2 linked regions of the Phaeacidiphilus oryzae TH49 genome follow. The protein of the gene in region 1 binds, or shares a complex with, the protein of each later gene. Links are inferred from orthologs where the notes say so. Each region holds a gene or a part of one and is shown on either strand. Other genes may lie near its edges. The genes, in order: secA and secY.

The links.
Region 2: the proteins of secA (region 1) and secY are in contact, whole or in part, in a crystal structure (PDB 3DIN), measured with the Thermotoga maritima proteins. The link is inferred for Phaeacidiphilus oryzae TH49 from one-to-one orthologs. Residues at the interface, in WP_004082002.1 of Thermotoga maritima: Glu261, Ala262, Arg263, Lys300, Ala301, Arg302, Thr303, Ile304, Ile305, Leu323, Tyr324, Asp325, Pro326, Val329, Ser330, Tyr333, Ile336, Lys340, Phe345, Val349, Glu363, Phe364, Tyr374, Ser375, Gly376, Gly377, Glu393, Ile395, Thr482, Ser483; in WP_004081795.1 of Thermotoga maritima: Glu108, Gly109, Glu110, Glu111, Ala236, Glu237, Arg238, Arg239, Ile240, Thr241, Ile242, Gln243, Tyr244, Ala245, Arg246, Arg247, Val248, Thr249, Gly250, Arg251, Arg252, Val253, Tyr254, Gly256, Ala257, Ser258, Thr259, Tyr260, Leu261, Pro262.

What each region holds. Positions count from the first base shown.
Region 1 is NZ_JQMQ01000005.1:4,590,849-4,605,487, reverse strand. The notes cover bases 6,942-10,276. They hold secA (preprotein translocase subunit SecA), read right to left. Parts: upstream 9,917-10,276; coding sequence 7,142-9,916; downstream 6,942-7,141. Other genes in these bases: BS73_RS24150 (GNAT family N-acetyltransferase), read left to right, coding at 10,172-10,276; BS73_RS24160 (Rv3235 family protein), read left to right, coding at 6,942-7,073. In the rest of the region: BS73_RS24180 (NAD-glutamate dehydrogenase), read right to left, coding at 1-3,129; pruA (L-glutamate gamma-semialdehyde dehydrogenase), read right to left, coding at 3,418-5,043; BS73_RS24170 (HAD family hydrolase), read right to left, coding at 5,114-5,776; BS73_RS24165 (DUF6912 family protein), read right to left, coding at 5,800-6,303; more of BS73_RS24160, read left to right, coding at 6,573-6,941; more of BS73_RS24150, read left to right, coding at 10,277-10,735; BS73_RS24145 (GNAT family N-acetyltransferase), read left to right, coding at 10,732-11,268; BS73_RS24140 (winged helix-turn-helix domain-containing protein), read left to right, coding at 11,584-12,753; BS73_RS24135 (response regulator), read right to left, coding at 12,787-13,494; hpf (ribosome hibernation-promoting factor, HPF/YfiA family), read right to left, coding at 13,811-14,449. UniProt on the Escherichia coli protein: Required for protein export, interacts with the SecYEG preprotein conducting channel.
Region 2 is NZ_JQMQ01000005.1:4,273,051-4,287,238, forward strand. Bases 9,614-12,497 are described here. They hold secY (preprotein translocase subunit SecY), read left to right. Parts: upstream 9,614-10,342; coding sequence 10,343-11,653; downstream 11,654-12,497. Other genes in these bases: rpmD (50S ribosomal protein L30), read left to right, coding at 9,614-9,642; rplO (50S ribosomal protein L15), read left to right, coding at 9,645-10,100; BS73_RS22845 (adenylate kinase), read left to right, coding at 11,653-12,303. In the rest of the region: rpsJ (30S ribosomal protein S10), read left to right, coding at 378-686; rplC (50S ribosomal protein L3), read left to right, coding at 701-1,345; rplD (50S ribosomal protein L4), read left to right, coding at 1,350-2,027; rplW (50S ribosomal protein L23), read left to right, coding at 2,027-2,347; rplB (50S ribosomal protein L2), read left to right, coding at 2,389-3,225; rpsS (30S ribosomal protein S19), read left to right, coding at 3,238-3,519; rplV (50S ribosomal protein L22), read left to right, coding at 3,572-3,919; rpsC (30S ribosomal protein S3), read left to right, coding at 3,919-4,755; rplP (50S ribosomal protein L16), read left to right, coding at 4,760-5,179; rpmC (50S ribosomal protein L29), read left to right, coding at 5,179-5,403; rpsQ (30S ribosomal protein S17), read left to right, coding at 5,403-5,678; rplN (50S ribosomal protein L14), read left to right, coding at 5,785-6,153; rplX (50S ribosomal protein L24), read left to right, coding at 6,166-6,489; rplE (50S ribosomal protein L5), read left to right, coding at 6,489-7,058; BS73_RS22805 (type Z 30S ribosomal protein S14), read left to right, coding at 7,060-7,245; rpsH (30S ribosomal protein S8), read left to right, coding at 7,434-7,841; and 6 more genes. UniProt on the Escherichia coli protein: The central subunit of the protein translocation channel SecYEG. Consists of two halves formed by TMs 1-5 and 6-10.

The sequences.
Region 1 (14,639 bases):
CCGGTGGTCGAAGGCGGCCACCAGCCGGATGTGCTCGCTGAGCAGCATCCCGTTGCCGAACACGTCACCGGACATGTCGCCGACGCCGACGACGGTGAAGTCCTCCGTCTGGGTGTCGTGGCCGAGCTCGCGGAAGTGCCGCTTGACGGACTCCCAGGCGCCCCGGGCGGTGATCCCCATGCCCTTGTGGTCGTATCCGGCCGAACCGCCGGAGGCGAAGGCGTCGCCCAGCCAGAAGCCGTACTCCCCGGCCACCTCGTTGGCGATGTCGGAGAAGGTCGCGGTGCCCTTGTCCGCCGCCACGACCAGGTAGGTGTCGTCGCCGTCGTGCCGCACCACGTCCGCCGGCGGCTGGACGCCCTCGCCCGCGACCAGGTTGTCGGTGATGTCGAGGAGACCGGAGATGAAGGTCCGGTAGGAGGCGATCCCCTCGTTCAGCCAGGCCTGCCGGTCCACCGACGGGTCCGGCAGCCGCTTGGCGACGAACCCGCCCTTGGACCCCACCGGCACGATCACGGTGTTCTTCACCATCTGCGCCTTGACCAGGCCCAGGATCTCGGTGCGGAAGTCCTCGCGCCGGTCGGACCAGCGCAGGCCGCCGCGGGCGACCTTGCCGAACCGCAGGTGGACGCCCTCGACCTGCGGCGAGTACACCCAGATCTCGTACGCCGGGCGGGGCGCCGGCAGGTCGGGGATGGCCTTCGGGTCGAACTTCATGGACACGTACGAGTGCCACTCGCCGGTGTCCTTGTCCCGCTGGAAGAAGTTGGTCCGCAGGGTGGCCTGGATCAGGTGGAGGAAGGAGCGCAGGATGCGGTCCTCGTCCAGCGAGACCACCTGGTCCAGGGCGCCGTCCAGCTCCTCCTGGATCGCGTCGGTGAGCTCGGCCGAGCCCTGCCGGTGCGCCGGCGAGAGCCGGGCCTCGAAGAGGTTCACCAGCAGCCGCGTGGTGTGCGGGTTGTTGGTGAGCGCGTCCTCCATGTAGTCCTGCGAGAACGTGGAGCCGGCCTGCCGCAGGTACTTGGCGTAGGCGCGGAGCACCATGGCCTGACGCCAGGTCAGCGCGGCGGACAGGATGAGGGTGTTGAAGCCGTCGTTCTCGGCCTCGCCCATCCAGGCCGCGGAGAAGGCCTCCTGGAAGCGGTCCCGCGCCTCGTCCGTCATCAGCTCGGCGAGCTGCGGCCTCAGCCGCAGGCCGAAGTCGTAGATCCAGGCCACCGTGCCGTCCGCGCACCGCAGTTCGTACGGGTGCTCGTCGACGACCTCGACGCCGAGGCGCTGGAGCACCGGCAGCACGGCGGTCAGCGAGATCGCCCCGCCCACCCGGTAGATCTTGAACCGGCGCTCGGTGTACGGCGCCCCGACCGGCTGGTAGAGGTTGAGCTGGAAGTCCCCGGCCTTCTCCAGCGCCTCCAGGTGCCGCAGGTCGGCGACGGCGGTGCGGGCGCCGAAGTCCGCCCGGTAGCCGTCCGGGAAGGCACCGCTGTAGCGGCGGGCCAGCTCGGCCGCCCGCTCCTCGCCGAACTCGGCGGTGAGCACCTCGTTGAAGCCGTCCGCCCAGGAGCGCGCGGCCTCGGCGAGCCGGGCCTCGATCCGCTCCGCGTCGGCGTCGGTGAGCTGCGGCAGGTCGCTGCCGGCCGGCACCCGCACCACGAAGTGCAGCCGGGAGAGCACCGACTCGGTGTTCCACGCGGTGTAGTCGATGGAGTCGCCGCCGAGCTCCTCCTTGAGGATGTCCATCAGCCGCAGCCGGACCCGCGTGGTGTAGCGGTCGCGCGGCAGGTAGACCAGGGCGGAGAAGTAGCGGCCGTAGTCGTCCTGACGCAGGAACAGCCGGAGCCGCCGCCGCTCCTGCAGGTAGAGGACGGACTGGGTGACCTTGAGCAGCTCGTCCACCGAGGTCTGGAAGAGCTCGTCGCGCGGGTAGGTCTCCAGGATCTGCAGCAGGTCCCGCCCGTCGTGGCTCTCCGAGGAGAACCCGGAGCGGGCCACCACCTCCTGCGCCTTGCGGCGCAGCACCGGGATCCGGGTCACCGACTCGGTGTACGCGGCGGCGGAGAACAGCCCGAGGAAGCGGCGCTCCCCGGTCACGTTGCCCTCCGCGTCGAACTTCTTGACGCCGACGTAGTCCAGGTACGAGGGGCGGTGGACGGTGGAGCGGGAGTTCGCCTTGGTGAGCACCAGCAGCTTGTGCTCGCGGGCCTTCTCCCGGCCCTTGTCGGTCATCCGGTGGAAGGCCTCGCTGGCCTGGTGGTGCCCGGCGTCCGGCGAGCTCGGGTCGGAGCGCAGCACGCCGAGCCCGGTGCCGGTGACGGCGCGCAGCTCGTCCTCGGCGCCGTCCTCGCCGGCCACCAGGTCGTACTCCCGGTAGCCGAGGAAGGTGAAGTGGTCGTCGGCGAGCCAGCGGAGCAGCTCCCAGGCCTCGCCGACCTCCTGTTCGGCGAGCTTCGCCGGGGGGTCGGAGGCCAGGTCGTCGGCGAGGCGCAGCGCGGAGTCGCGCATCTTGCCCCAGTCCTCGACGACCTCGCGGACGTCGCCGAGCACCCGGCGCAGGTCCTTCTCGATCCGGCGGAGGTCGTCCCGGTCGGTCTCCCGGTCGATCTCGATGTGCATCCAGGACTCGACGAGGGCGTCCTCGGGCAGCTCGGCCCGGCGCTCGTGGGTGCACGGGTCGGCGTCCAGCACCTCCAGCAGCCGGCCGGTGATGTCCCGGCGGACGGCCAGCTGGGGGTGGATCACCACATGGATGGCGCGGTCCTGGCGGGAGAGCTCGTTGGTGACCGAGTCGACCAGGAAGGGCATGTCGTCGGTGACCACCTCGACCACGGTGTGGCCGCTGGACCAGCCGTTCTCCTCGACGGTCGGGGTGTGGACGCGGACTTCCGCGGTGCCCTGTGGACGCTTCTCGCCCAACCTCAGCTGCGAGGCCGCGGCCCCGTAGACGTCGACCGGATCGCGGTCGACGAGGTCCTCGGGGGCGGTGTGGAGGTAGTAGTGACGCAGATAGGAGGCGAGGGCTCCGTTGCCCAACGCCTCCTGCTGCTCTCCGCCCCCCACCTGGCTGTTCTCAGCGACCTGCACTGCCTTGGTGAGCAGCTCGGTCTTTGCTGTGTCCAGCTTGGTCTGCATGGCTATCTGGCTCCTGTCGCGCGCCGTTGCGTGACCCGGTGGTCTGCTCCTGCCGCCGGGTAACGCATGCATTGTCCCGCATGCCCGGAAGGAGTACTGAACTGGCACGCATAATCAGCACTACTTACGGGTACGCCAGACCTTTTGGCCTCACGGTCCCCAGCGACCTCCGCCAGCGTAGTCGCGCCCCCCACCCGCCTGTCAGCGGCCACCGAGGTGCAATCGATCACCCCGACCTGGCCACCCCGGAGCGTTGGCCCGCCCCGGAGGCGGCGCCGCGGGCGCACCTCAGCCCATGTGCGGGTACCGGTAGTCCCGAGGCGGCACGAAGGTCTCCTTGATCGCCCGTGGCGAACTCCACCGCAGCAGGTTCAGCACCGACCCCGCCTTGTCGTCCGTACCCGACGCCCGCGCCCCGCCGAACGGCTGCTGCCCCACGACCGCCCCCGTCGGCTTGTCGTTGATGTAGAAGTTCCCGGCCGCGAACCGCAGCCGCTCCGACGCCTCCGCGACCGCCGCCCTGTCCTCCGCGATCACCGCTCCGGTCAGGGCGTACGGCGCCACCGACTCCATCTGGTCGAGCATCTCGGACCACCGCGCGTCCTCGTAGACGTGCACCGCCAGCAGCGGCCCGAAGTACTCGGTGCTGAAGATCTCGTTCCTCGGGTCGGGGCTGACCATCACCGTCGGCCGCACGAACCAGCCGATCGCGTCGTCGTACTCGCCGCCGGTCACCACGTCCACCCGGTCGTCCTGGCGCGCCCGGTCGATCGCCAGCTTGTTCCTGCGGAACGCCCGCTCGTCGATGAGGGCGCCCATGAAGTTGGACAGGTCGGTGACGTCGCCCACGGTCAGCGAGGAGACCTCGTCGAGGAACCCCTCGTGGAAGTCCCGCCACACGCTGCGCGGAATGTACGCCCGGGACGCCGCCGAGCACTTCTGCCCCTGGTACTCGAAGGCCCCGCGCACCAGGGCGGTCCGCAGCACCCCCGGGTCCGCCGACGGGTGCGCCACCACGAAGTCCTTGCCGCCGGTCTCCCCGACCAGCCGCGGATAGCAGCGGTACCGCTCGATGTTGGCGCCGACCGTCTGCCACAGCCGCCGGAAGGTCCCGGTCGAACCGGTGAAGTGGATCCCCGCCAACTCCGGGTGCGCCAGCGCCACTTCGGAGACCTGCAGACCGTCCCCCGTGACCATGTTGATCACGCCGGGCGGCAGCCCGGCCGCCTCGAGCAGGCGCATCAGCTGCCAGGCCGCGAAGGTCTGGGTGGGCGAGGGCTTCCACACCACGGTGTTCCCCATCAGCGCCGGAGCGGTCGGCAGATTGCCCGCGATGGCGGTGAAGTTGAACGGGGTGATCGCGTAGACGAACCCCTCCAGCGGACGGTGGTCCATCCGGTTCCACACGCCGGGCGAGCTGATCGGCTGCTGGGCGAGGATCCGCCGGGCGAAGGCGACGTTGAACCGCCAGAAGTCGATCAGCTCGCAGGGCGCGTCGATCTCCGCCTGCTGCGCGGTCTTGGACTGGCCGAGCATGGTCGCCGCCGCGACCGTCTCCCGCCAGGGGCCGGCCAGCAGGTCCGCAGCACGGAGGAAGACGGCCGCCCGGTCGTCGAAGTCCATCGCCCGCCAGGCGGGGGCGGCGGCCAGCGCGGCGTCCACCGCGAGCCTGGCGTCCTCCCGGGTGGCGTTGCCCAGCACGCCGAGCCGGGCCGCGCGGTGGTGCGGCTGGACGACGTCGATCCGCTGGCCGCCGCCCATCCGCTGCTCGCCGGCGATGGTCATCGACAGGGCCTGCTCGCGCCCGGCCAACTCCTTGAGCTTCGCCTCCAGCCGGGCGCGCTCGGCGCTCCCGGGGGCGTAACCGTGCACCGGCTCGTTGGCCGGAAGGGGGATCCGGGTGATCGCGTCCATAGCCATAGGGTCATCGTGCCACGCTGTGCCGACCGGGCGACGGAACGTGACCAGCGAATCCCCGGAACGGTCAGCCGGCCGCGCCCGCCGCCCACGCGACCGCCTCCGCCAGCGAGTCCACCACCGGCACCCCGACCGCCTCCAGCGACTCCCGGGCGTGCGAGCCCCCGGTGTACAGCACCGCCCGGGCGCCGACGCTCAGTGCGGCCCGGGCGTCGTCCGCGGAATCCCCGATCACCACCGTCCCGGCGGCCGCCCGGCCCAGGTCGAGGAGGTGCCGGGCGAGGTGCTCGGCCTTGCTCTCGCCGGTGAACGCCCCGACCGAGCCGTCCACCCGGACGAACTCCTCGGCGATCCCCAACCGGCCGACCAGCGGCAGCAGTTCGTCATGGGCGTAGAGCGAGAGGAGGGACTGCGAGCGGCCGCCGGCCCGCCAGCCGCGCAGGAGTTCACGGGCCCCGGCGGCCAGCCCGCAGGCCGCCCGCCTGGCCGTGTACTCCCGCTGGAAGACCTCGTTCATCAGCCGCCACTCCTCCTCGGTCGGCGGACGCCCGAGCACCTTGCGGTGGAAGTCGCGGATGGGGACGCAGAAGAGCTCCCGATAGCGGCGCACGCTCAGCGGTTCGAGCCCCACGGCGGTGAAGGAGGCGTTGCTCGCCGCCACGACCACGTCGATGTCGTGGAAGAGGGTGCCGTTCCAGTCCCAGACGATGTGCGTACCGATGGCTGCCACCCGGCATTCCTACCCGCGGAACCTCACTCGGCCAACAGGGCCGGGATCTCCTGGGTGGCGTACCAGAGCAGCTCGTGGTCCTCGGCGCCGTCCACGGTGAACCGCGCGTCGTCGTCCCCGCCGGTGTCCGCCGCCTCGGCGGCCTTGGCCGCGGCGGCCACGTCGGCCTCCGCGTCGTCCGCGTCCACATGCACCGAGGCGGCCCTGGCCAGCGGCAGCACCTCGGTCAGCAGCACCCGGCCGAGGGCGAGGGGGTGGTCGAACTCGCCGTTCCGGTCGGCCTTCACCAGGCCGTCCGGCACGTCGGCGGCCACCACCACGCGGCGGCGCGGCGCCTTCGGGTCCCCGGCCAGCAGCCGCAGGGAGGCCTGGGCGGCCCGCACCAGGGCGGCGTACTCCAGCTCCTCCAGGTCGTCGCTGACGTACCACTCGCGCAGCGCCGGGGTCACCGCGTACGCGGGCAGCGGGGCCGGGCCGAGGCTCAGCTGCGCGAGCTCGCGCAGGGTGGTCGGGACGTAGACGCGCATGGAGCTCATGATACGGGCGCCGGGACGGTCCCCCATCGAGTGAACACACCCCGGTACCGGCGTCCCGGCAGGGCGTGCGGCGATGACGTCCCCGCCCCCGGCATTCGGGCACTGACCTGCGACTCTTCGCTACACCTCCCCGAAAGGGTGGATCACTCTCCGTGACGACATGGTCGCGGGCGCCCATTGCCCGCGCCCCCGGCGGCCGATAGCAAGATCCCCAGCGGCCGCTCCGCACCCGCCCACCAGCCCCCGGGGGTGTTCGACGCATGGTCATCCACTCGCCCAGGCCCGCCAGGACCACCAGGACCGCCAGGACCGGCGGCACCGCCTGCCCCGCCCGGCCCCGCGTGCCCACCCAGGCCCCGCGCGGAGCCCAGCTCGCCCGGCTGCACGGCCCCCGCCCGTGCCGCAGGGCCCACCCCGAGCCGGACCGGGTCGCGCAGACCTTCGCCCGGCTGCTGCTGGAGGTCCTCACCGCCCAGCGCCCGTCGGACAAGCTGGTCGCGCTGACCCGCTACCCGGTGCCGGAGCGCCTGCTGGCGCTGCTGCGCCGCGGGGTCTTCCGCCCCCAGCAGGGCCTGCTGCCGGTGCTCCGCAGCGTCCACACCTCGACGCCCGAGGAGCACGGCCCGGTGATCGAGGCCTGCGCCTCCATCCAACTCCCGGACGGGCGCGTGGAGATGCTCGCCTTCCGCGCCGAACGCTTCACCCGGCCCCGGCCGACCTGGAAGCTCACCGCACTCAACGCCCGCCAGTTCCCCCGCTGAGAGACGACGGCGCCCCCGCCCCGAGGCCCGAGGGCCCGCGGTGCGGGGGCGCGGCGAAAAACCGCTCGCTACTTCTTCCGGCGGCGCCCCTTCGAGGCCTTCCGCCGCTCGGCCCGGCTCATCCCGTCGCCCTCCGGCACGGCGGACGTCGCCCCACCGCACGCGGTCGCGAAGTCACCCTCCACGACGCCGCCCTCGCCGTCCACCGACGGGGCGCTGAAGTGCAGCCGGTCCGGCCGCTGCGGCTGCTCCAGGCCCTTGGCGTGGATCTCCGCCGGGGCCGCGCCCACCGGCACCGCGTCCTCCACCGCGTCCGCGGCGTCGGCCACCGGCACCTCCTCGACCTGCTGCTCGACATGCACCTCGAGGTTGAAGAGGTAGCCGACCGACTCCTCCTTGATGCCCTCCATCATGGCGTTGAACATGTCGAAGCCCTCGCGCTGGTACTCGACCAGCGGGTCGCGCTGCGCCATCGCGCGCAGCCCGATGCCCTCCTGGAGGTAGTCCATCTCGTAGAGGTGCTCGCGCCACCGCCGGTCCAGCACCGACAGCACGACCCTGCGCTCCAGCTCGCGCATCACGGCCTCGCCGAGCTGCGCCTCGCGGTCCTCGTACCGGCCGTGGATGTCGTCGGTGATGACGCCCTGGATGTCGTCCGCGTTCAGCCCGTCGACGCCGCCGGCCTCCTCGGCCAGCTCCTCCAGGCTCACGCTCACCGGGTAGAGCTGCTTGAAGGCGCCCCACAGCTTCTCGAGGTCCCAGTCCTCGGCGAAGCCCTCGGAGGTCGCGGCCTGGACGTACGCCTTGATGGTGTCGTCCATGAAGTGGCCGATCTGCTCGCGCAGGTCCTCGCCCTCCAGCACCCGGCGCCGCTCGCCGTAGATGACCTCGCGCTGCCGGTTGAGCACCTCGTCGTACTTGAGGACGTTCTTCCGGGTCTCGAAGTTCTGCTGCTCGACCTGGGTCTGCGCGGAGGCGATGGCCCGGGTGACCATCTTGGACTCGATCGGCACGTCGTCCGGCACGTTGGCCATGGAGAGCACCCGCTCGACCATGTTGGCCTTGAACAGCCGCATCAGGTCGTCGCCCAGCGACAGGTAGAACCGCGACTCGCCGGGGTCGCCCTGACGGCCGGAGCGGCCGCGCAGCTGGTTGTCGATCCGCCGCGACTCGTGCCGCTCGGTGCCCAGCACATAGAGCCCGCCGAGCGCCTGGACCTCCTCGTGCTCGGCCTTGACGACGGCCTTCGCCTTCTCCAGCGCGGCCGGCCAGGCGGCCTCGTACTCCTCCGGGGTGTCGCTCGGGGTGAGCCCGCGCTGGGCCAGCTCGGCCGCGGCCAGGTGGTCGGGGTTGCCGCCGAGCATGATGTCGGTGCCTCGGCCGGCCATGTTGGTGGCCACGGTGACCGCGCCCTTGCGCCCGGCCTGGGCGACGACCTGGGCCTCGCGCTCGTGGTACTTCGCGTTCAGCACCTCGTGCGGGATGCCGCGCTTCCGCAGCTCCTGGGAGAGGTACTCGGACTTCTCCACCGAGGTGGTGCCGACCAGCACCGGCTGGCCCTTCTCGTGCCGCTCGGCGATGTCGTCGACGACCGCGGCGAACTTGGCCGGCTCGGACTTGTAGATCAGGTCCGACTGGTCGATCCGCTGCGGCGACTTGTTGGTCGGGATCGGCACCACGCCGAGCTTGTAGATCTGGTGGAACTCGGCGGCCTCGGTCATCGCCGTACCGGTCATCCCGGAGAGCTTCTCGTAGAGGCGGAAGAAGTTCTGCAGGGTGACGGTGGCCAGGGTCTGGTTCTCGTTCTGGACCTCCACCCCCTCCTTCGCCTCGATCGCCTGGTGCATCCCCTCGTTGTAGCGGCGGCCGGCCAGCACACGCCCGGTGTGCTCGTCGACGATCAGGACCTCGCCGTTCATCACGACGTAGTCCTTGTCCTTCTTGTAGAGCTCCTTGGCCTTGATGGCGTTGTTCAGGAAGCCCACCAGCGGGGTGTTCACCGACTCGTAGAGGTTGTCGATGCCCAGGTAGTCCTCGACCCGGGTGACGCCGGGCTCCAGGATGCCGACCGTGCGCTTCTTCTCGTCGACCTCGTAGTCCCGGTCCAGCTTCAGCCGCTGCACCAGCTTGGCGAAGTCGCCGTACCACTTGGTGGCCTGGTCGGCCGGGCCGGAGATGATCAGCGGGGTGCGGGCCTCGTCGATCAGGATCGAGTCGACCTCGTCGACGATCGCGAAGTTGTGGCCGCGCTGCACCAGCTCCTCCTGCGACCAGGCCATGTTGTCGCGCAGGTAGTCGAAGCCGAACTCGTTGTTGGTGCCGTAGGTGATGTCGCAGTGGTACTGCCGGCGCCGCTCGGCCGGGGACATGTTGGCGAGGATCACGCCGACGTCGAGGCCGAGGAAGCGGTGCACCCGGCCCATCCACTCCGAGTCGCGCTCGGCCAGGTAGTCGTTGGTGGTGATGAGGTGGACGCCCTTGCCGGACAGCGCGTTGAGGTACGCCGGGAGCGTGCCGACGAGGGTCTTGCCCTCACCGGTGCGCATCTCGGCGACGTACCCGAGGTGGAGGGCGGCGCCGCCCATCAGCTGCACGTCGTAGTGGCGCTGGCCGAGGGTGCGCTTGGCCGCCTCACGGACCGTGGCGAAGGCCTCGGGGAGCAGGTCGTCCAGCGACTCCCCGTCGGCGAACCGCTGCTTGTACTCGTCCGTGAGCGCGCGCAGCTCGGCGTCCGTCAGGTTGACGAAGTCCTCTTCGATGGAGTTGACCTGGGCGGCGATGCGGTTCAGCTTGCGCAGGATCTTTCCTTCTCCTGCGCGCAGCACCTTGTCGAGGACGGACACGAATGCGGGCTCCTTGCCTGGGCCTGGGGCGCTCTTTGCGGCGAGCCGGGGGACTCCCGGGCACACCACCTCGCCGCCATCGTATGCGAGGAACCCAGCGGGCCGGGAGGTCCGTCAACACACAGCCCGTCCGTCACTCCTGCCAGTGATCTGACACACCGTCAGCCACCGTGATGAATCACACAAACCGCCGCACACCGCCCACCTGCGAAAACCCGATGTCCCCCGGCCGGAGGGCTCGGCGATACTCAAACGATGATCCCGCCCGTCCTCACCACCGCCCGGCTCGTCCTCCGCCCGCTCGGCGCACCGGACGTCGACGCCGTGACCGAGGCCTGCCAGGACCCGGAGATCCAGCGCTGGACCACGGTCCCCTCGCCGTACACCCGGCGGGACGCCGAGACCTTCGTCACCGAGCTGGCCCCGCGCGGCTGGGCCGAGCACACCCTCCTCAACTTCGGCGCCTTCCGCCGCGACGACGGCGCGCTGGTCTCCTCGATCGGCCTCCACGCCCGCGACCTGCGGCACGGCGAGGGCATCGCCGAGATCGGCTACTGGACGGCCACGGGCCAGCGGGGGCAGGGGCTCACCGCGGAAGGGGTCCGCGCGGTCTGCCGCTGGGGCTTCGAGGAGCTGCCCGTCCACCGGATCGAATGGCTGGCCGTGGTCGGCAACGAGGGCTCGCGGGCGGTCGCCCACCGGGTCGGCTTCCACTTCGAGGGCACCCTGCGCTCCCGCCTCCTCCACCGCGGCGAGCGGAGGGACGCCTGGCTGGGCTCCCTCCTCCCCGACGACCTCACCGGAGGCTCCCCCTCGTGACCGGCACGATAGCCCTGCGGCACTGGCACGGCCCCGACCACGCGGCCGAACTCACCTGCGTCCGCACGATGTTGACCGACCCCGAGGTACGCCGCTGGAACCCGGTCGTGCAGCTCCCCGACCCGGACCTGCCGGGCGCGGCGACGGCCGCGGCGGGCGCGTGGCTGGCCAAGGCCGCCGCCGACGAGCGCGCCTGGGCGATCACCGACCCGGCCGACGACCGCCTCCTCGGCGGCATCACCCTGCGCGACGCGAGCCCGCTGGCCCGCGCGGCGGCGGTCGGCTACTGGCTCCTCCCGGACGCCCGCGGCCGCGGCGCGGCGAAGCTGGCGCTGCGCCGGGTCACCGAGCTCGCCTTCGCCGAGTACGGCTTCCACCGGGTCGAACTGGGCCATATGACCGGCCACGCCGCGTCCTGCGCGATAGCCGTGGCCTGCGGCTACCTCGTCGAGGGCACCCAGCGCCAGTCCCTCCCCGACGCCTCCGGCACCCTCCACGACCTCCACCTCCACGCCCGCCTCGCCACCGACTGACGCAGCGCCCCGATCGCAGCGCCCCGCACGCAGCGCCCCGCACGCAGCGATGAAGTCGCGAGTGCTGAGCTTCGCGGTGTGATGTCGCCGCCCGGGGGTTGCTGCGGCGCAGCCGCACAATCAGGGGCGCGGGGAACGGCGCGCCCAGCCGCTTATGGCGCCGCAGCCGGGTACGGAGTCCGGGTTGCAACCCAGCCGCCGTTGCCGCGTGCGGCGCCGTAGACGGCTGGGCGCAGTTCCCCGCGCCCCTTGACTCGCTGCGCGAACCCGCGGGGCCGGGGCGGACTGTCAGTCCCCGGCCCTACCCTGCCTCGCATGGATCTCTCCGCGGACGAAGCCCGCCGCCTCGCCCTGCGCGCCCAGCACCTCCTCGGCGCCCCCGACCGCCGCTCCGGCGTCCCCGGCCTGCTCCGCAGCCTCGGCGCCGTCCAGCTGGACACCATCTCGGTGCTCGCCCGCTCCCACGAGCTGATCCCCTACGCCCGCCTCGGCGCCGTCGGCCGCGCCGCCGTCGAGGACGCCTACTGGTCCGGGGCGACCGCCTTCGAGTACTGGGCCCACGCCGCCTGCGTACTGCCGATCGAGGAGTGGCCGCTCTTCGCCTTCCGCCGGCGCGCCCGCCGCGCCCGCGGCCACCGCTGGCACCTCCTCTCCGACAAGGAGGCCGCCTGCCGCGCCGTCCTCGACCGCCTCCGCGCGGACGGCCCGCTGACCGCCACCGACCTCGGCGGCGCCAAGAACGGCGGCCCGTGGTGGGACTGGTCGGAGACCAAGATCGCCGTGGAGTGGCTGCTGGACACCGGCGAGGTGGTCTGCACCCGCCGCCGCGGCTGGAAGCGGATCTACGACCTCGCCGAACGCGCCGTCCCGGCCGAACTCCTCGCCCGGGAACCGGACGACGACGCCTGCCTGCGCGCCCTGGTCGCCCGCTCCGGAGCGGCCCTCGGCGTGGCCACCGTCAAGGATCTCGCCGACTACTACCGGCTCTCCACCGACCAGGCCCGCTCCGCCCTCCCCGACTCCGGCCTGGTCCCGGTGCGGGTGGCCGGCTGGGGCCGGAAGGGCGCCGGACCCGAGGAGGCCTGGGCCGATCCGGCCGCCCTCGCCGCCGGCCCGCCCCGCGGCCGGCACCGCACCACCCTCCTCTCCCCGTTCGACTCGCTGATCTGGGACCGCGCCCGCACCGAGCGGGTCTTCGACTTCAGCCACCGCCTGGAGGCGTACGTCCCCAGGCCGAAGCGGGTGCACGGGTACTTCGCGATGCCGCTGCTCTCCGGCGGCCGGCTGGTCGGCCGGGTGGACCCGGCCCGGGAGGGGAACACCCTGGTCGCCCGCCAGGTCTCGCTGGCCGGCCCGAAGGCCCTGCCCGCCGCCGCGCAGGCGCTCCGCGAGGCGGCCGAGTGGGTGGGCTGCTCGGCGGTCAAGGTGGAGCAGGTCTCCCCCGCTCCCCTCGCCGGCCCGCTGACCGCGGCGGTGAGCGGCTAGCGCCCGCCCTGGCCGCGCCCGGCCGCGCCCGGCTCAGCCTATTTCGAGGATCTTCTCCCGCATCGCATAGACCACGGCCTCCATGCGGGAGTGCAGCTGGAGCTTCTCCAGGATGTTCCGGACGTGGTTCTTGACCGTGTTCTCGCTGATGAACAGCTGCTTGGCGATGTCCCGGTTGTTCAGCCCGGTCGCGACCAGCTTCAGCACCTCGATCTCGCGGTCGGTCAGCCGCGGCGCCGGCACCAGCCGCCGGTCGTCGGTCTTCTGCTGGATCATCGACTTGAACTCGGTCAGCAGCTTCGCCGCCATCGACGGGCTGATCTGCGACTGGCCGTCCGCCACCGCGCGGATCGCGGTGGCCACCTCGTCCGTGGAGATCTCCTTCAGCAGGTAGCCGGTGGCCCCCGCCTTGATCGCCTCGTAGAGGTCGGCCTCCTCGTCGCTTATCGTCAGCATGATGATCTTGGCGCTGGGGACGACCTCCTTGATCGCCATGCAGGCCTCGATCCCGCTCCGGCGCGGCATCCGGACGTCCATCAGGATGATGTCCGGCAGCAGGTCCGCGGCCTTCTCCACCGCCTCGGCACCGTCCGCCGCCTCACCGACGACGGTGATGTCCTCCTCCTGCGCCAGGACGATCTCCAGCCCGCGGCGGAAGAGCGCGTGGTCGTCCACCACCAGCACGCGGATCGGCTCCGCGGACGCCGCCTGCGCCCCGGCCGCCCCGGCCGCGCCGTTCATCCCCGGGCCGCCGATCTCGTCGGCAGGTCCGGAATCCCAGTGGTCCCCCATCCGGTCCTCCCCCTCGGCTGGGCGGCTGCCCTCTGCCTCTCGACTGCTCCGTGCAGCGGTCATGATTCCACGGTGCACCGACATTGTGATCACCCGGTACTGAGGGGTCCCCCGGTCGTGTCAATGGCATGTGCCCGCGCCCTGCGAAGCCCCGCACCCCGGTAGCGTGAACGGTACCTGTGCCGACGCGGCGGCGGCACCGGGCCGCTCAGCAGTCCGATGCCGCCGCACAGTTGACGAACCGTCGGCTTTCTCCGGGCCTCGCCTACGCCCCCGCGGTCGGCTGCAGGTGGATCACACCGTAGTCGTAACCGCGGCGCCGGTAGACGACGCTCGGCATGCCGCTGTCCTTCTCCACGAACAGGTAGAAGTCGTGGCCGACCAGCTCCATCTCGTACAGTGCCTGGTCGAGCGCCATCGGCTCGGCCTCGTGGGTCTTCTCCCGGACTACCAGCGGGCCCTCGCCCTCGATCTCCAGGGTCCCGATCCGGGTCACCGGCACCTCGTCCGCGGGCTCCTCGGCCGCGGAGCCGTTCAGCTCGGCGGCGAGCGGGGCGGTGGCCTCGGCCACGCTGATGGGGGCCTTGCCCTCGCCCTTCTTGGCTACCCGGCGGCGGTCCGCCACCTTGCGCATCTGGGCGTCCAGCCGCGCTGACGCCTTGTCCAGCGCGGCGTACGCATCGGACGCGCAGGCCTCGGCCCGGATCACCGGACCGCGGGTCCGCATCGTGATCTCGACTCGGTCGGAACGGTCGGCCTGGCGCGGGTTGCGCTCCTTGGAGACCTCGACGTCGAGGCTGATCACCTTTCCGTCGAGTTTCTGGATCTTCTCCAACTTCTCGGCCACGTGCTTGCGGAACCGCTCGGGCACCTCGGTCTTGCGGCCCTTCACGACGATGTCCACGCAGAACTCCGTTCCCTTGCGCTGACGCCGGTGGACCCAGCAGGCCCACCCGGCCCATCGAGGCGGCGGTCCCGTCCCCCACGCGATCCCGGAGTAGCACCCGAGACGGGGGCACCCCCTGCTCGAAGAGCCTGGGGGCGGAACCACCCCCTCACACCCCTTCCTCCCCAGAGAGAGGGGTTGGAACCCC
Region 2 (14,188 bases), 310 kb from region 1 along the record:
TCGGGTGTCCCTTATGGCAGACTAGCGGGGTTGCTCGGTCGAGTGCCGATGCCGTGCGTCTCCCGTCGGGAGAACCGGAAGCGAGTCCCACAGTACTCGTCGCCCGTGATGGGCGGCCTTACGGCTGCCCCGCTCATGGGGGAAAGTACGGGAATCTTCTGGGAAGCATGCGCAGGGCGCCGATCCGGCTCCTTTTGTCGTTTGCGACGGGATTCCTCTTCGGGCTGCCCTGATGCGGAAGCCGTACGCGACACGCCCGACCGCGTGGGTCGGACACAACGGTGCAAGCCGTACGACGCCGGGAGCCGCCGCGTGCCTCACCCGGGGCGTCGCGGTCGTCAGAGCAGCGAAGACGACAGAAGGACTACGAAGTAGCCATGGCGGGACAGAAGATCCGCATCCGGCTCAAGGCCTACGACCACGAGGTCATCGACTCCTCGGCGAAGAAGATCGTCGAGACGGTGACCCGCACTGGTGCGCAGGTCGCGGGCCCGGTGCCGCTGCCCACTGAGAAGAACGTGTACTGCGTCATCCGCTCGCCGCACAAGTACAAGGACTCGCGCGAGCACTTCGAGATGCGTACCCACAAGCGGCTTATCGACATCCTCGACCCGACCCCCAAGACCGTTGACTCTCTGATGCGACTCGACCTGCCGGCCGGCGTCGACATCGAGATCAAGCTCTGAAGGGCGGGAGCGAGATGGCTAAGCAGTTGAAGGGCATCCTGGGCGAGAAGCTCGGCATGACCCAGGTCTGGGACGAGAACAACCGCGTCGTCCCGGTCACCGTCGTCAAGGCGGGCCCGAACGTCGTGACCCAGGTCCGCGCCGCGGACACCGACGGCTACGACGCCGTGCAGATCGGCTTCGGCGAGATCGACCCGCGCAAGGTGAACAAGCCCCTTCAGGGCCACTTCACCAAGGCCGGTGTCACCCCCCGCCGCCACCTGGTCGAGCTGCGCACCTCGGACGCCTCCGAGTACACCCTGGGCCAGGAGATCACCGCCGAGGTGTTCGAGGCCGGTGTCAAGGTCGACGTGACCGGCACCAGCAAGGGCAAGGGCACCGCCGGTGTCATGAAGCGCCACGGCTTCCGCGGTCTGGGCAGCTCGCACGGCACCCAGCGCAAGCACCGCTCCCCCGGTTCGATCGGTGGCTGCGCCACCCCGGGCCGCGTGTTCAAGGGCCTCCGCATGGCCGGCCGTATGGGCAACGAGCGCGTGTCCATCCAGAACCTGACCGTCCACGCCGTTGACGCGGACAAGGGCCTGCTGCTCATCAAGGGCGCCATCCCTGGTCCGAACGGCGGCCTCGTCCTGGTCCGCAGCGCGGCCAAGGGGGCCTGAAACCATGAGCACCATTAACGTCCTCTCGCCCGCGGGCGAGACCGTCGGCACCGTCGAGCTGCCGGCCGAGATCTTCGAGGCCAAGGTCAGCATTCCGCTGATCCACCAGGTCGTCGTGGCTCAGCTGGCCGCCGCTCGTCAGGGCACCCACAAGGCGAAGACCCGCGGCGAGGTCCGCGGTGGCGGCAAGAAGCCGTACCGCCAGAAGGGCACCGGCCGGGCTCGCCAGGGTTCGACCCGCGCGCCGCAGTTCGCCGGCGGTGGCACCGTGCACGGTCCCGTGCCGCGTGACTACTCGCAGCGGACGCCCAAGAAGATGATCAAGGCCGCCCTGCGTGGCGCCCTGACCGACCGCGCCCGCCACGAGCGGATCCACGTCGTCTCCGACGTGATCGCCGGCGACGCGCCGTCGACCAAGGCTGCCCGGACCCTCATCGGCAAGCTGACCGAGCGCCGCAACGTCCTGCTGGTCGTCGAGCGCGACGACGAGCTGGGCAAGCTCTCGGCCCGCAACCTGCCGGAGGTCCACATCCTGGAGGCCGGCCAGCTGAACACGTACGACGTGCTCGTCTCCGACGATGTGGTCTTCACCAAGGCCGCGTTCGAGCGCTTTGTGGCCGGCCCCGCCGAGTCCGGCAAGGCCGTCGCGTCCGAGGGCGAGCTCGAGGGGAGCGCCGCCTGATGAGCGAGCAGATCACGTCCAAGACCTTCAGCGACCCGCGCGACATCCTGGTCAAGCCGGTCGTCTCGGAGAAGAGCTACGCCCTGCTCGACGAGAACAAGTACACGTTCGTCGTCGCGCCGGGGGCCAACAAGACCCAGATCAAGCAGGCCGTCGAGGCGGTCTTCTCGGTCAAGGTCACCAACGTCAACACGATCAACCGGCAGGGGAAGCGCAAGCGCACCCGCACCGGCTTCGGTAAGCGCAAGGACACCAAGCGCGCGATCGTGACGCTGGCCGAGGGCAACACCATCGACATCTTCGGCGGTCCGGCCTCCTAACGGAGTCGGATCGTCCGGAACGGACGAGGACAGAAGAAGCCATGGGCATCCGCAAGTACAAGCCGACGACACCGGGCCGTCGTGGCGCCAGTGTCGCCGACTTCGTCGAGGTCACGCGGTCCACGCCGGAGAAGTCGCTGGTCCGCCCCCTGCACAGCAAGGGCGGTCGTAACAACTCCGGCCGTGTGACGGTTCGCCACCAGGGTGGCGGCCACAAGCGCGCCTACCGCGTGATCGACTTCCGTCGTCACGACAAGGACGGCGTGCCGGCCAAGGTCGCTCACATCGAGTACGACCCCAACCGCACCGCGCGCATCGCGCTGCTCCACTACCGGGACGGCGAGAAGCGCTACATCATCGCTCCGGCTCGGCTGGGCCAGGGTGACATCGTCGAGGCCGGCCCCGGCGCCGACATCAAGCCCGGCAACAACCTGCCGCTGCGCAACATCCCCGTGGGTACCGTCATCCACGCCGTGGAGCTGCGTCCCGGCGGCGGCGCCAAGCTGGCCCGCTCGGCCGGCAGCAGCATCCAGCTGCTCGCGAAGGAGGGCAAGATGGCCCACCTCCGCATGCCGTCCGGCGAGATCCGGCTGGTCGACGCCCGCTGCCGCGCCACCGTCGGCGAGGTCGGCAACGCCGAGCAGTCGAACATCAACTGGGGCAAGGCCGGCCGCATGCGCTGGAAGGGCGTCCGCCCGACCGTGCGTGGTGTGGTGATGAACCCGATCGACCACCCGCACGGTGGTGGTGAGGGTCGCACCTCCGGTGGTCGCCACCCGGTGTCCCCGTGGGGCAAGAAGGAAGGTCGCACCCGCAGGCCGAACAAGGCCAGCGACAAGCTGATCGTCCGCCGCCGCAAGACGAACAAGAAGCGCTAGGAGCGGGTGTAGATGCCGCGCAGTCTCAAGAAGGGGCCCTTCGTCGACGCCCACCTGATCAACAAGGTGGAGAAGCAGAACGAGGCCGGCACCCAGAACGTCATCAAGACCTGGTCCCGTCGCTCCATGATCGTTCCGGCGATGCTGGGGCACACCCTGGCGGTGCACGACGGCCGCAAGCACGTCCCGGTGTTCGTCACCGAGTCGATGGTCGGCCACAAGCTCGGCGAGTTCGCGCCGACCCGCACCTTCCGCGGCCATGAGAAGGACGACCGCAAGTCGCGTCGTCGCTGATCTGCGGTAGCGAAGACTGATGACTCAGACAGACACCATCAAGGGGACAACCATGGAAGCCAGGGCATCCGCGCGGTACATCCGCGTCACGCCCATGAAGGCCCGCCGCGTGGTGGACCTCATCCGTGGCATGAATGCCACGGAGGCCCAGGCGGTCCTGCGTTTCGCTCCGCAGGCCGCGAGCGTGCCGGTGGGCAAGGTGCTGGACAGCGCCATTGCCAACGCCGTGCACAACGAGAACCACAACAACGTGGAGTCGCTGTACGTCGCCGAGGCGTACGTCGACGAGGGCCCGACCCTGAAGCGGTTCCGGCCGCGCGCCCAGGGCCGCGCCTACCGGATCCGCAAGCGGACCAGCCACATCACCGTTGTGCTGGCGTCGAAGGAAGGGACCCGGTAATGGGCCAGAAGGTTAACCCGCACGGGTTCCGCCTCGGCATCACCACGGACTTCAAGTCCCGCTGGTACGCCGACAAGTCCTACAAGGACTACGTCAAGGAAGACGTCGCCATCCGCCGGATGATGACCAAGGGCATGGAGCGGGCCGGCATCTCCAAGGTGGAGATCGAGCGCACCCGCGACCGCGTCCGCGTCGACATCCACACCGCCCGGCCGGGCATCGTCATCGGCCGTCGCGGCGCGGAGGCCGACCGCATCCGCGGTGACCTGGAGAAGCTGACCAAGAAGCAGGTCCAGCTCAACATCCTCGAGGTCAAGAACCCGGAGCTGGACGCTCAGCTGGTCGCCCAGGGCGTCGCCGAGCAGCTGTCCTCCCGCGTCTCCTTCCGTCGCGCCATGCGCAAGAGCATGCAGTCGACGATGAAGGCCGGCGCCAAGGGCATCAAGATCCAGTGCTCCGGCCGTCTCGGCGGTGCCGAGATGAGCCGCTCGGAGTTCTACCGTGAGGGCCGCGTTCCGCTGCACACGCTGCGGGCCAACGTGGACTACGGCTTCTTCGAGGCCAAGACGACCTTCGGCCGGATCGGCGTGAAGGTCTGGATCTACAAGGGCGACGTCAAGTCCATCGCCGACGTGCGCGCCGAGAACGCCGCGGCCCGCGCGGGCAACCGCCCGTCGCGCGGTGGCGGCGGCAACGACCGCCCGCGTCGCGGCGGCGAGCGTGGCGGCCGCGGCCGCAAGCCGCAGGGGCAGCAGCAGGCTCCGGCCGAGGCCACCACGGCCCCCGCCGCCGCCGAGGCTGCCGCTCCGGCAGAGAACACCGGAACGGAGGCCTGACCTCATGCTGATCCCTCGCAGGGTCAAGCACCGCAAGCAGCACCACCCCAAGCGGCGTGGCATGGCGAAGGGCGGCACCGAGCTCGCGTTCGGTGAGTACGGCATCCAGGCCGTCACCCCGGCCTACGTGACGAACCGGCAGATCGAGGCAGCTCGTATCGCCATCACCCGTCACATCCGCCGTGGCGGCAAGGTGTGGATCAACATCTACCCCGACCGCCCGCTGACCAAGAAGCCGGCCGAGACCCGCATGGGTTCCGGTAAGGGCTCGCCGGAGTGGTGGGTCGCGAACGTGCACCCGGGACGGGTCATGTTCGAGCTTTCGTTCCCGAACGAGAAGGTCGCTAAGGAGGCGCTCACCCGCGCCGCCCACAAGCTTCCGATGAAGTGCCGGATCGTCCGGCGCGAGGCAGGTGAGAGCTGATGTCGGCCGGCACCAAGGCTGCTGACCTCCGCGGTCTGGCCGACGAGGAGCTCGTCGGCAAGCTGCGCGAGGCCAAGGAGGAGCTGTTCAACCTCCGCTTCCAGGCGGCGACCGGGCAGCTCGAGAACCACGGCCGGCTCAAGGCCGTCCGCAAGGACATCGCGCGGATCTACACCCTGATGCGCGAGCGCGAGCTGGGCATCGAGACGGTGGAGAACGCCTGATGACTGAGAACAAGACCGAAGAGACGCGCGGATTCCGCAAGACCCGTGAGGGTCTGGTCGTCAGCGACAAGATGGACAAGACCGTCGTCGTCGCCGTCGAGGACCGCGTCAAGCACTCGCTGTACGGCAAGGTCATCCGCCGTACCAGCAAGCTGAAGGCACACGACGAGCAGAACGCTTGCGGCGTCGGCGACCGCGTCCTCCTCATGGAGACCCGGCCGCTGTCCGCGACGAAGCGCTGGCGCATCGTCGAGATCCTCGAGAAGGCCAAGTAACGAACGGAGATTGGGCGCGGCCGTATGTGCCAACTAGTCGACACCAGGCATGAGTTGGTGAGCAGCGGCCGGCCCGGTCCCGATCGTTGACGATCAGGAGAAAGACGTGATCCAGCAGGAGTCGCGCCTGCGCGTCGCCGACAACACGGGTGCCAAGGAAATCCTCTGCATCCGCGTTCTCGGCGGCTCCGGCCGGCGTTACGCGGGTATCGGCGACACCATCGTCGCGACCGTGAAGGACGCCATCCCGGGCGGCAACGTGAAGAAGGGCGACGTCGTCAAGGCCGTCGTCGTGCGGACCGTGAAGGAGCGCCGTCGTCCGGACGGTTCCTACATCCGGTTCGACGAGAACGCTGCCGTCATTCTGAAGAACGACGGTGACCCCCGTGGTACCCGCATCTTCGGCCCGGTCGGCCGGGAGCTGCGCGAGAAGAAGTTCATGAAGATCATCTCGCTGGCGCCGGAGGTGCTCTAACCGATGGCAGGCATGAAGATCAAGAAGGGTGACCTGGTCCAGGTCATCACCGGCAAGGACAAGGGCAAGCAGGGCAAGGTCATCCAGGCCTTCCCCAAGGAGTCCAAGGTCCTGGTCGAGGGTGTCAACCGGGTCAAGAAGCACACCAAGGCCGGTCAGACCGCTCGTGGCGCGCAGACCGGTGGCATCGTGACCACCGAGGCGCCGGTCCACGTCAGCAACGTGCAGCTCGTCGTGGAGAAGGACGGCAAGAAGGTCGTCACCCGCGTCGGCTACCGCTTCGACGAGGACGGCAACAAGATCCGCGTTGCCAAGCGGACCGGTGAGGACATCTGATGACTGAGACTGCAGTCGAGAAGGTGGCGCCCCGCCTCAAGGAGCGCTACCGGAGCGAGATCAAGGGCAAGCTGCAGGACGAGTTCTCCTTCGAGAACGTCATGCAGATCCCCGGCCTGGTCAAGGTCGTGGTCAACATGGGTGTCGGCGAGGCCGCTCGCGACTCCAAGCTGATCGAGGGCGCGATCCGCGACCTCACCGCGATCACCGGCCAGAAGCCGGCCGTGACCAAGGCCCGCAAGTCCATCGCGCAGTTCAAGCTGCGCGAGGGGCAGCCGATCGGCTGCCACGTCACCCTGCGCGGTGACCGGATGTGGGAGTTCCTGGACCGCGTGGTCAGCCTCGCGCTGCCGCGTATCCGCGACTTCCGCGGTCTGTCCCCGAAGCAGTTCGACGGGCGTGGCAACTACACCTTCGGTCTGACCGAGCAGGTCATGTTCCACGAGATCGACCCCGACAAGGTCGACCGTCAGCGGGGCATGGACATCACCGTGGTCACCACCGCCCAGAACGACGACGAGGGCCGGGCGCTGCTGCGTCACCTCGGCTTCCCGTTCAAGGAGAACTGACGTGGCGAAGAAGGCTCTCATCGCAAAGGCGGAGCGCAAGCCGAAGTTCGGCGTCCGGGGCTACACCCGGTGCCAGCGCTGCGGCCGTCCGCACTCCGTGTACCGCAAGTTCGGCCTCTGCCGTGTGTGCCTCCGTGAGATGGCGCACCGCGGCGAGCTCCCGGGCGTGACCAAGAGCTCCTGGTAGAACTCGGGGCCCGATCCGGCCATTTTGGTGACTGAGCCATCAGTCACGTAAAGTGGCCGGGTCGGGCACCCGTCTGCCCGGACTTCATCTCTTACTACACCGCAGGTCCCTGCACGCCCAACGGGCGGCTAGCCACCGCACGTCTGCGCGCTTGTTGGAAACCACGGTGAGAGAGGCCAACGGCCATCATGACAATGACCGACCCGATCGCAGACATGCTGACGCGTCTGCGGAACGCGAACTCGGCGTACCACGATGTGGTGTCGATGCCGCACAGCAAGATCAAGACTCACATCGCGGAGATCCTCAAGCAGGAGGGTTACATCTCCGAGTGGAAGGTTGAGGAGCCCGGAGAGAACGAGGTCGGCAAGAAGCTGACCATCGACCTCAAGTTCGGCCCCAACCGTGAGCGCTCGATCGCTGGCATCAAGCGCATCTCCAAGCCGGGTCTGCGGGTCTACGCAAAGTCCACCAACCTGCCGAAGGTGCTCGGCGGCCTGGGCGTGGCGATCATCTCCACGTCCTCGGGTCTGCTCACCGGCCAGCAGGCCGCCAAGAAGGGCGTGGGCGGGGAAGTCCTCGCCTACGTCTGGTAATTCGGGAAACGGAGGTAAAGCCATGTCGCGTATTGGACGGCTGCCCATCCAGGTTCCCGCCGGCGTGGACGTCACCATCGATGGCCGTGCGGTCTCGGTGAAGGGCCCCAAGGGGTCCCTCTCCCACACCATCGCCGCGCCGATCGAGATCGCGAAGGACGAGGACGGCACCCTGCGTGTCACTCGCCCCAACGACGAGCGCCAGAACCGGGCCCTGCACGGTCTGACCCGCTCGCTGGTGGCCAACATGATCACCGGTGTGACCCAGGGTTACAGCAAGAACCTGGAGATCAGCGGTGTTGGTTACCGCGTCCAGGCGAAGGGCTCCAACCTGGAGTTCTCCCTCGGCTACAGCCACCCCATCCTGGTGGAGGCCCCCGAGGGCATCGCGTTCAAGGTCGAGTCCCCGACCAAGTTCTCGGTCGAGGGGATCGACAAGCAGCTGGTCGGCGAGATCGCTGCCAACATCCGCAAGCTGCGCAAGCCCGACCCGTACAAGGCCAAGGGCGTGAAGTACGCGGGCGAGGTCATCCGCCGCAAGGTCGGAAAGGCTGGTAAGTAAGCCATGGCAGTCGCTGTCAAGATCGGTAAGGGCAACGCGTACAAGCACACCGCCCGTAAGCGCCGGGCCGTGCGTGTCCGCAAGCGGGTCTCCGGTACCGCTGAGCGTCCGCGTCTGGTCGTCAACCGCTCGAACCGCCACATGGTGGCTCAGGTGATCGACGACATCAAGGGCCACACCCTGGCCTCCGCCTCCACCCTGGACGCTTCCGTCAAGGGCCAGGAGGGTGACAAGACCGAGCTGGCCAAGAAGGTCGGTGCGCTCGTGGCCGAGCGCGCCAAGGCCGCGGGGATCGAGAAGGTCGTCTTCGACCGAGCGGGCAACAAGTACGCCGGCCGCGTTGCGGCTCTGGCGGACGCCGCCCGCGAGGGTGGACTGGACTTCTGACGGTCCGTCGCAAGTCACGCGAAGTCAGCGGACGTAAACGAGAGAGGTAATTCCAATGGCTGGACCCCAGCGCCGCGGTAGCGGTGCCGGTGGCGGCGAGCGGCGGGACCGTAAGCGGGACGGTCGGGACGGCGGCGCTGCCGCTGAGAAGACCGCGTACGTCGAGCGCGTCGTCGCGATCAACCGCGTCGCCAAGGTTGTCAAGGGTGGTCGTCGTTTCAGCTTCACCGCGCTGGTCGTGGTGGGCGACGGTGACGGCACCGTGGGTGTCGGCTACGGCAAGGCCAAGGAGGTGCCGGCCGCCATCGCCAAGGGCGTTGAGGAGGCCAAGAAGCACTTCTTCAAGGTCCCCCGTATCCAGGGCACCATCCCTCACCCCATCCAGGGTGAGAAGGCCGCGGGCGTCGTGCTGCTGAAGCCGGCTTCCCCCGGTACCGGTGTCATCGCCGGTGGTCCGGTGCGCGCCGTCCTGGAGTGCGCCGGCGTTCACGACATCCTGTCGAAGTCCCTGGGCTCGGACAACGCCATCAACATCGTCCACGCGACGGTCGAGGCGCTCCGTGGCCTGCAGCGTCCGGAGGAGATCGCGGCCCGCCGCGGTCTGCCGCTGGAGGACGTGGCCCCCGCCGCTCTGCTGCGCGCCCGGGCCGCCGGGGTGGGTGCTGCCTGATGTCTCGCTTGAAGATCACGCAGACCAAGTCGTACATCGGCAGCAAGCAGAACCACCGCGCCACGCTGCAGACGCTCGGGCTGCGCAAGCTCGGCGCCACCGTGGTGAAGGAGGACCGCCCTGAGGTCCGCGGAATGGTGCAGACCGTCCGCCACCTCGTGACGGTCGAGGAGGTTGACTGATCATGGCGGAGAACAACCCGCTGAAGATCCACAACCTGCGGCCCGCCCCGGGCGCCAAGACCGCCAAGACCCGTGTGGGTCGTGGTGAGGCGTCCAAGGGTAAGACCGCCGGTCGTGGCACCAAGGGCACCAAGGCCCGCTACCAGGTTCCGGAGCGCTTCGAGGGTGGGCAGATGCCCCTCCACATGCGCCTCCCGAAGCTGAAGGGCTTCAAGAACCCGTTCCGCACCGAGTACCAGGTCGTGAACCTGGACAAGCTCGCGGAGCTGTACCCGCAGGGTGGCGAGGTCACCGTCGCCGACCTGGTCGCCAAGGGCGCTGTTCGCAAGAACAGCCTCGTCAAGGTGCTGGGCCAGGGCGAGGTCTCGGTCGCTCTCCAGGTCACGGTGGACGCCGCTTCGGCCTCCGCCAAGGAGAAGATCGCTGCCGCCGGCGGAAACGTCACCGAGCTGATCTGAACCGCGCGAGCGGGATGCAGTTCGAGCTAAAACGATCAGGGCCGTCCCTCTTGAGGGGGCGGCCCTGATCGTTTGCCGTGCAGAGCGGAACCCTGAGGCCGCCAAGCCTGTTAGAGTCCGTGGAGTCCACGTGTAGCTTGGGCCCCGTTTCGGTTGCGGTGAGCCTGACCGCTCAGGACTACCTGACTATTTGACGAACCGTCATTCCCGCCGTCAAGGCGGGAGCCGCAGGAGGCAGCACCGTGCTCACCGCGTTCGCCCGGGCGTTCAAGACGCCCGACCTGCGCAAGAAGCTGCTGTTCACACTGGCCATCATGGCGCTCTTCCGCCTCGGGGCGCACATCCCGGTGCCTGGTGTGAGCTTCCAGAACGTCCAGGAGTGCGTGAAGGAGTCGCACACCAGCGGCCTCTTCGGCCTGGTCAACCTGTTCAGCGGGAACGCGCTGCTGCAGCTCACCATCTTCGCGCTGGGGATCATGCCGTACATCACGGCGAGCATCATCCTCCAGCTGCTGACCGTGGTGATCCCGCGGCTGGACGCCCTGAAGAAGGAGGGGCAGGCCGGGACGGCGAAGATCACGCAGTACACCCGGTACCTGACGATCGCGCTGGCGATCCTCCAGGCGACCGGCATCGTGGCCACCGCGTCCAGCGGCACCCTCTTCTCCGGCTGCACCGTCGGCTCGCAGATCATCCCGGACACCTCGGTGTTCCGGATCGCCGTCATGGTCATCACCATGACCGCGGGCACCACGGTCATCATGTGGCTGGGCGAGCTGATCACCGACCGGGGCATCGGCAACGGGATGTCCATCCTGATCTTCACCTCGGTCGCGGCCGGTTTCCCCAGCGCGCTGTGGCAGATCAAGCAGACCGGCAAGATCGGCGGTGGCTGGGTCCCCTTCATCCTGGTCATCGCGATGGGCCTGTGCATGGTCGGCCTGGTCGTCTTCGTCGAGCAGGCGCAGCGCCGGGTCCCCGTGCAGTACGCGAAGCGGATGATCGGGCGGCGGGCGTACGGCGGGACCTCGACCTACATCCCGCTGAAGGTCAACCAGGCCGGTGTGATCCCGGTCATCTTCGCCTCGTCGCTGCTCTACATCCCGGCGCTGATCGTCCAGCTGAGCGGAAGCCACTCCTCGTGGGCCAACTGGATCGACACCAATCTGGTCAAGAGCGACAAGCCGACCTACATGGTCGTGTACTTCCTGCTGATCGTTTTCTTCGCGTTCTTCTACGTGGCCATCTCCTTCAACCCCGAAGAAGTTGCCGACAACATGAAGAAGTATGGTGGCTTCATCCCGGGCATCCGGGCCGGCCGCCCGACGGCTGAATACCTCAACTACGTGTTGACGCGGATCACATGGCCCGGGTCGCTCTACTTGGGCATCATCGCCTTGATCCCGCTGATCGCGCTCGGGGTCTTCAATGTCTCGCAGAACTTCCCGTTCGGCGGCACCAGCATCCTGATCGTTGTCGGTGTCGGCCTCGAGACTGTGAAGCAGATCGAGAGCCAGCTTCAGCAGCGCAACTACGAAGGGTTCCTCCGCTGATGCGAATCGTCCTCGTCGGGCCGCCAGGGGCAGGGAAGGGGACGCAGGCGCACCTGCTGGCCAAGTCCCTGGGCATCCCGCACGTGTCCACCGGCGACCTCTTCCGGGCCAACATCAGCCAGGGCACGCCGCTGGGCGTCCAGGCGAAGAGCTTCATGGACGCGGGCAAGCTGGTACCCGACGAGGTCACCATCGGGATGGCGAAGGACCGGATCGCCCAGGACGACTGCGCGGGCGGGTTCCTGCTGGACGGGTTCCCGCGGAACCTGGTCCAGGCCGAGGCGCTGGACGGGATCCTCAAGGAGTGGGGCGTCGCGCTGGACGCGGTGCTGGACCTCGAGGTCCCCGAGGACGAGATCGTGAAGCGGATCGCGGGGCGCCGGCTGTGCCGTCGCAACGGAGCGCACGTCTTCCACGTGGACTACAACCCGCCGAAGACGGAGGGCGTCTGCGACGAGTGCGGCGGGGAGCTGTACCAGCGCTCCGACGACACGGAGGAGGCGGTGCGGGTGCGGCTCGACGTCTACCACAACGAGACCGAGCCGATCATCGCGTACTACGGGGAGCAGGGGCTGGTCTCGACGATTTCGGCGCTGGGGCCGGTGGAAGAGGTCACGCAGCGGCTGCTGGCCGCGCTGGGGCGCGCGTAACGCTTTTGCGGGGCGCCGCTCGCTCCGGGCTTCACGCCCGGGGCGGGCGGCGCCTTTTTCTTCTGCCCCGGCCCCGCCTGGCTGCCCCGCAAAGTTGCGCAGCAACTTCAGGGGCGCGGGGAACTGCGCGCCTAGGCGCGAACGGCGCCGCAGCCGGCAACGGCCATTGGGTTGCAACCGAGACTCCGCTGCCGGCTGCGGCGCCGTTCGCGGCTGGCCGCGCAGTTCCCCGCGCCCCTTATTTGGCCCTTCGGGCCTGCGCTCGGGGCGCGTCGGCTGGTCGCGCCCGCGCGGCGGAGCCGCAGAGTGTTGCGGTCCCGCGCCCCTTACTTGGCCCTCCGGGCCTGCGTTCGGGCCGCGTCGGCTGGTCGCGCCCGCGCGGCGGAGCCGCAGAGTGTTGCGGTCCCGCGCCCCTTACTTGGCCCTTCGGGCCTGCGCTCGGGGCGCGTCGGCTGGTCGCGCCCGCGCGGCGGAGCCGCAGAGTGTTGCGGTCCCGCGCGCCTTACTTGGCCCTTCGGGCCTGCGCTCGCGCCTGCGGTGCTGCGTTCGGGGCGCTGTACCGTAGGGACGGTACTTGTGGATGGCGGCTGGGAGCGGAAGTCGATGGTTGAGATCAAGACGCCTGAGCAGATCGTGAAGATGCGGGAGGCGGGGCTGGTCGTCGCCGCGATTCACGACGCGCTGCGGGCCGCGGTGGAGCCGGGGATCACCACCGGTGAGCTGGACGCGATCTCGGCGAAGGTCCTGCGCGACCACGGCGCCAAGTCGAACTTCCTGGGCTACGGCGGCTTCCCGGCGACCATCTGCGCGTCGATCAACGACGTGGTCGTCCACGGCATCCCCGGCGACCAGAAGCTCCAGGACGGCGACATCATCTCGCTGGACTGCGGAGCGATCGTGGACGGCTGGCACGGCGACGCCGCCTTCACCGCGTTCGTGGGCTCGGGGCACGCCCCGGAGCTGCTGGAGCTCAGCCGCGTCTGCGAGGAGTCGATGTGGGCCGGCATCGCGGCGGTGAAGAAGGGCAACCGGCTGGTGGACATCAGCCGGGCGGTCGAGTCGTACACCCGCCGGCAGCCGCTTCCGCCCAGCGGGAAGTACGGGATCGTCGAGGACTACGGCGGCCACGGCATCGGCACGGCCATGCACATGGATCCGCACCTGCTGAACTACGTGGACCGGCGGCGCGGGCGCGGGCCGAAGCTGGTGCCGGGGTTCTGCATCGCCATCGAGCCGATGCTGAGCCTGGGGACGCCGAAGACCCACGTCCTGGCGGACGAGTGGACGGTCAAGACCGATGACGGCACCTGGTCCGCCCACTGGGAGCACTCGGTCGCGCTGACCGAGGAAGGCCCCTTGGTGCTCACCGCCCCCGACGGCGGCCGGGCCAAGCTGGCCGAGATGGGGATCACGGCCGCGCCGGACCCCCTGGCCTGATCCCTGGCCTGATCCCTGCCTGATCCGATTTCGTTATCGCTTCCGGCATGTCGTAGACTGTCGCGTCGGCTCTCTACCAGCTTCTCTCGGCATGTCCCGGGAGGTTCCGGGCTTAGCGGCCCCTGGAGGGAGTCGGAATCGGTAGCCGAACCCGGGAAGGCACGCGCTCAGGACATGCCCAAGAAGCAAGGGGCCATCGAAATCGAGGGCACCGTGATCGAGTCTCTGCCGAACGCCATGTTCAAGGTGGAGCTCCAGAACGGGCACAAGGTCCTCGCGCACATCAGCGGCAAGATGCGGATGCACTACATCCGCATCCTCCCGGACGACCGGGTCGTCGTCGAGCTCAGCCCGTACGACCTGACCCGTGGCCGGATCGTCTACCGGTACAAGTGACAAGAGCAGCAGATCTCGCGTCGTCGACGGCCGCACCCTTCCCGGTGCGGCC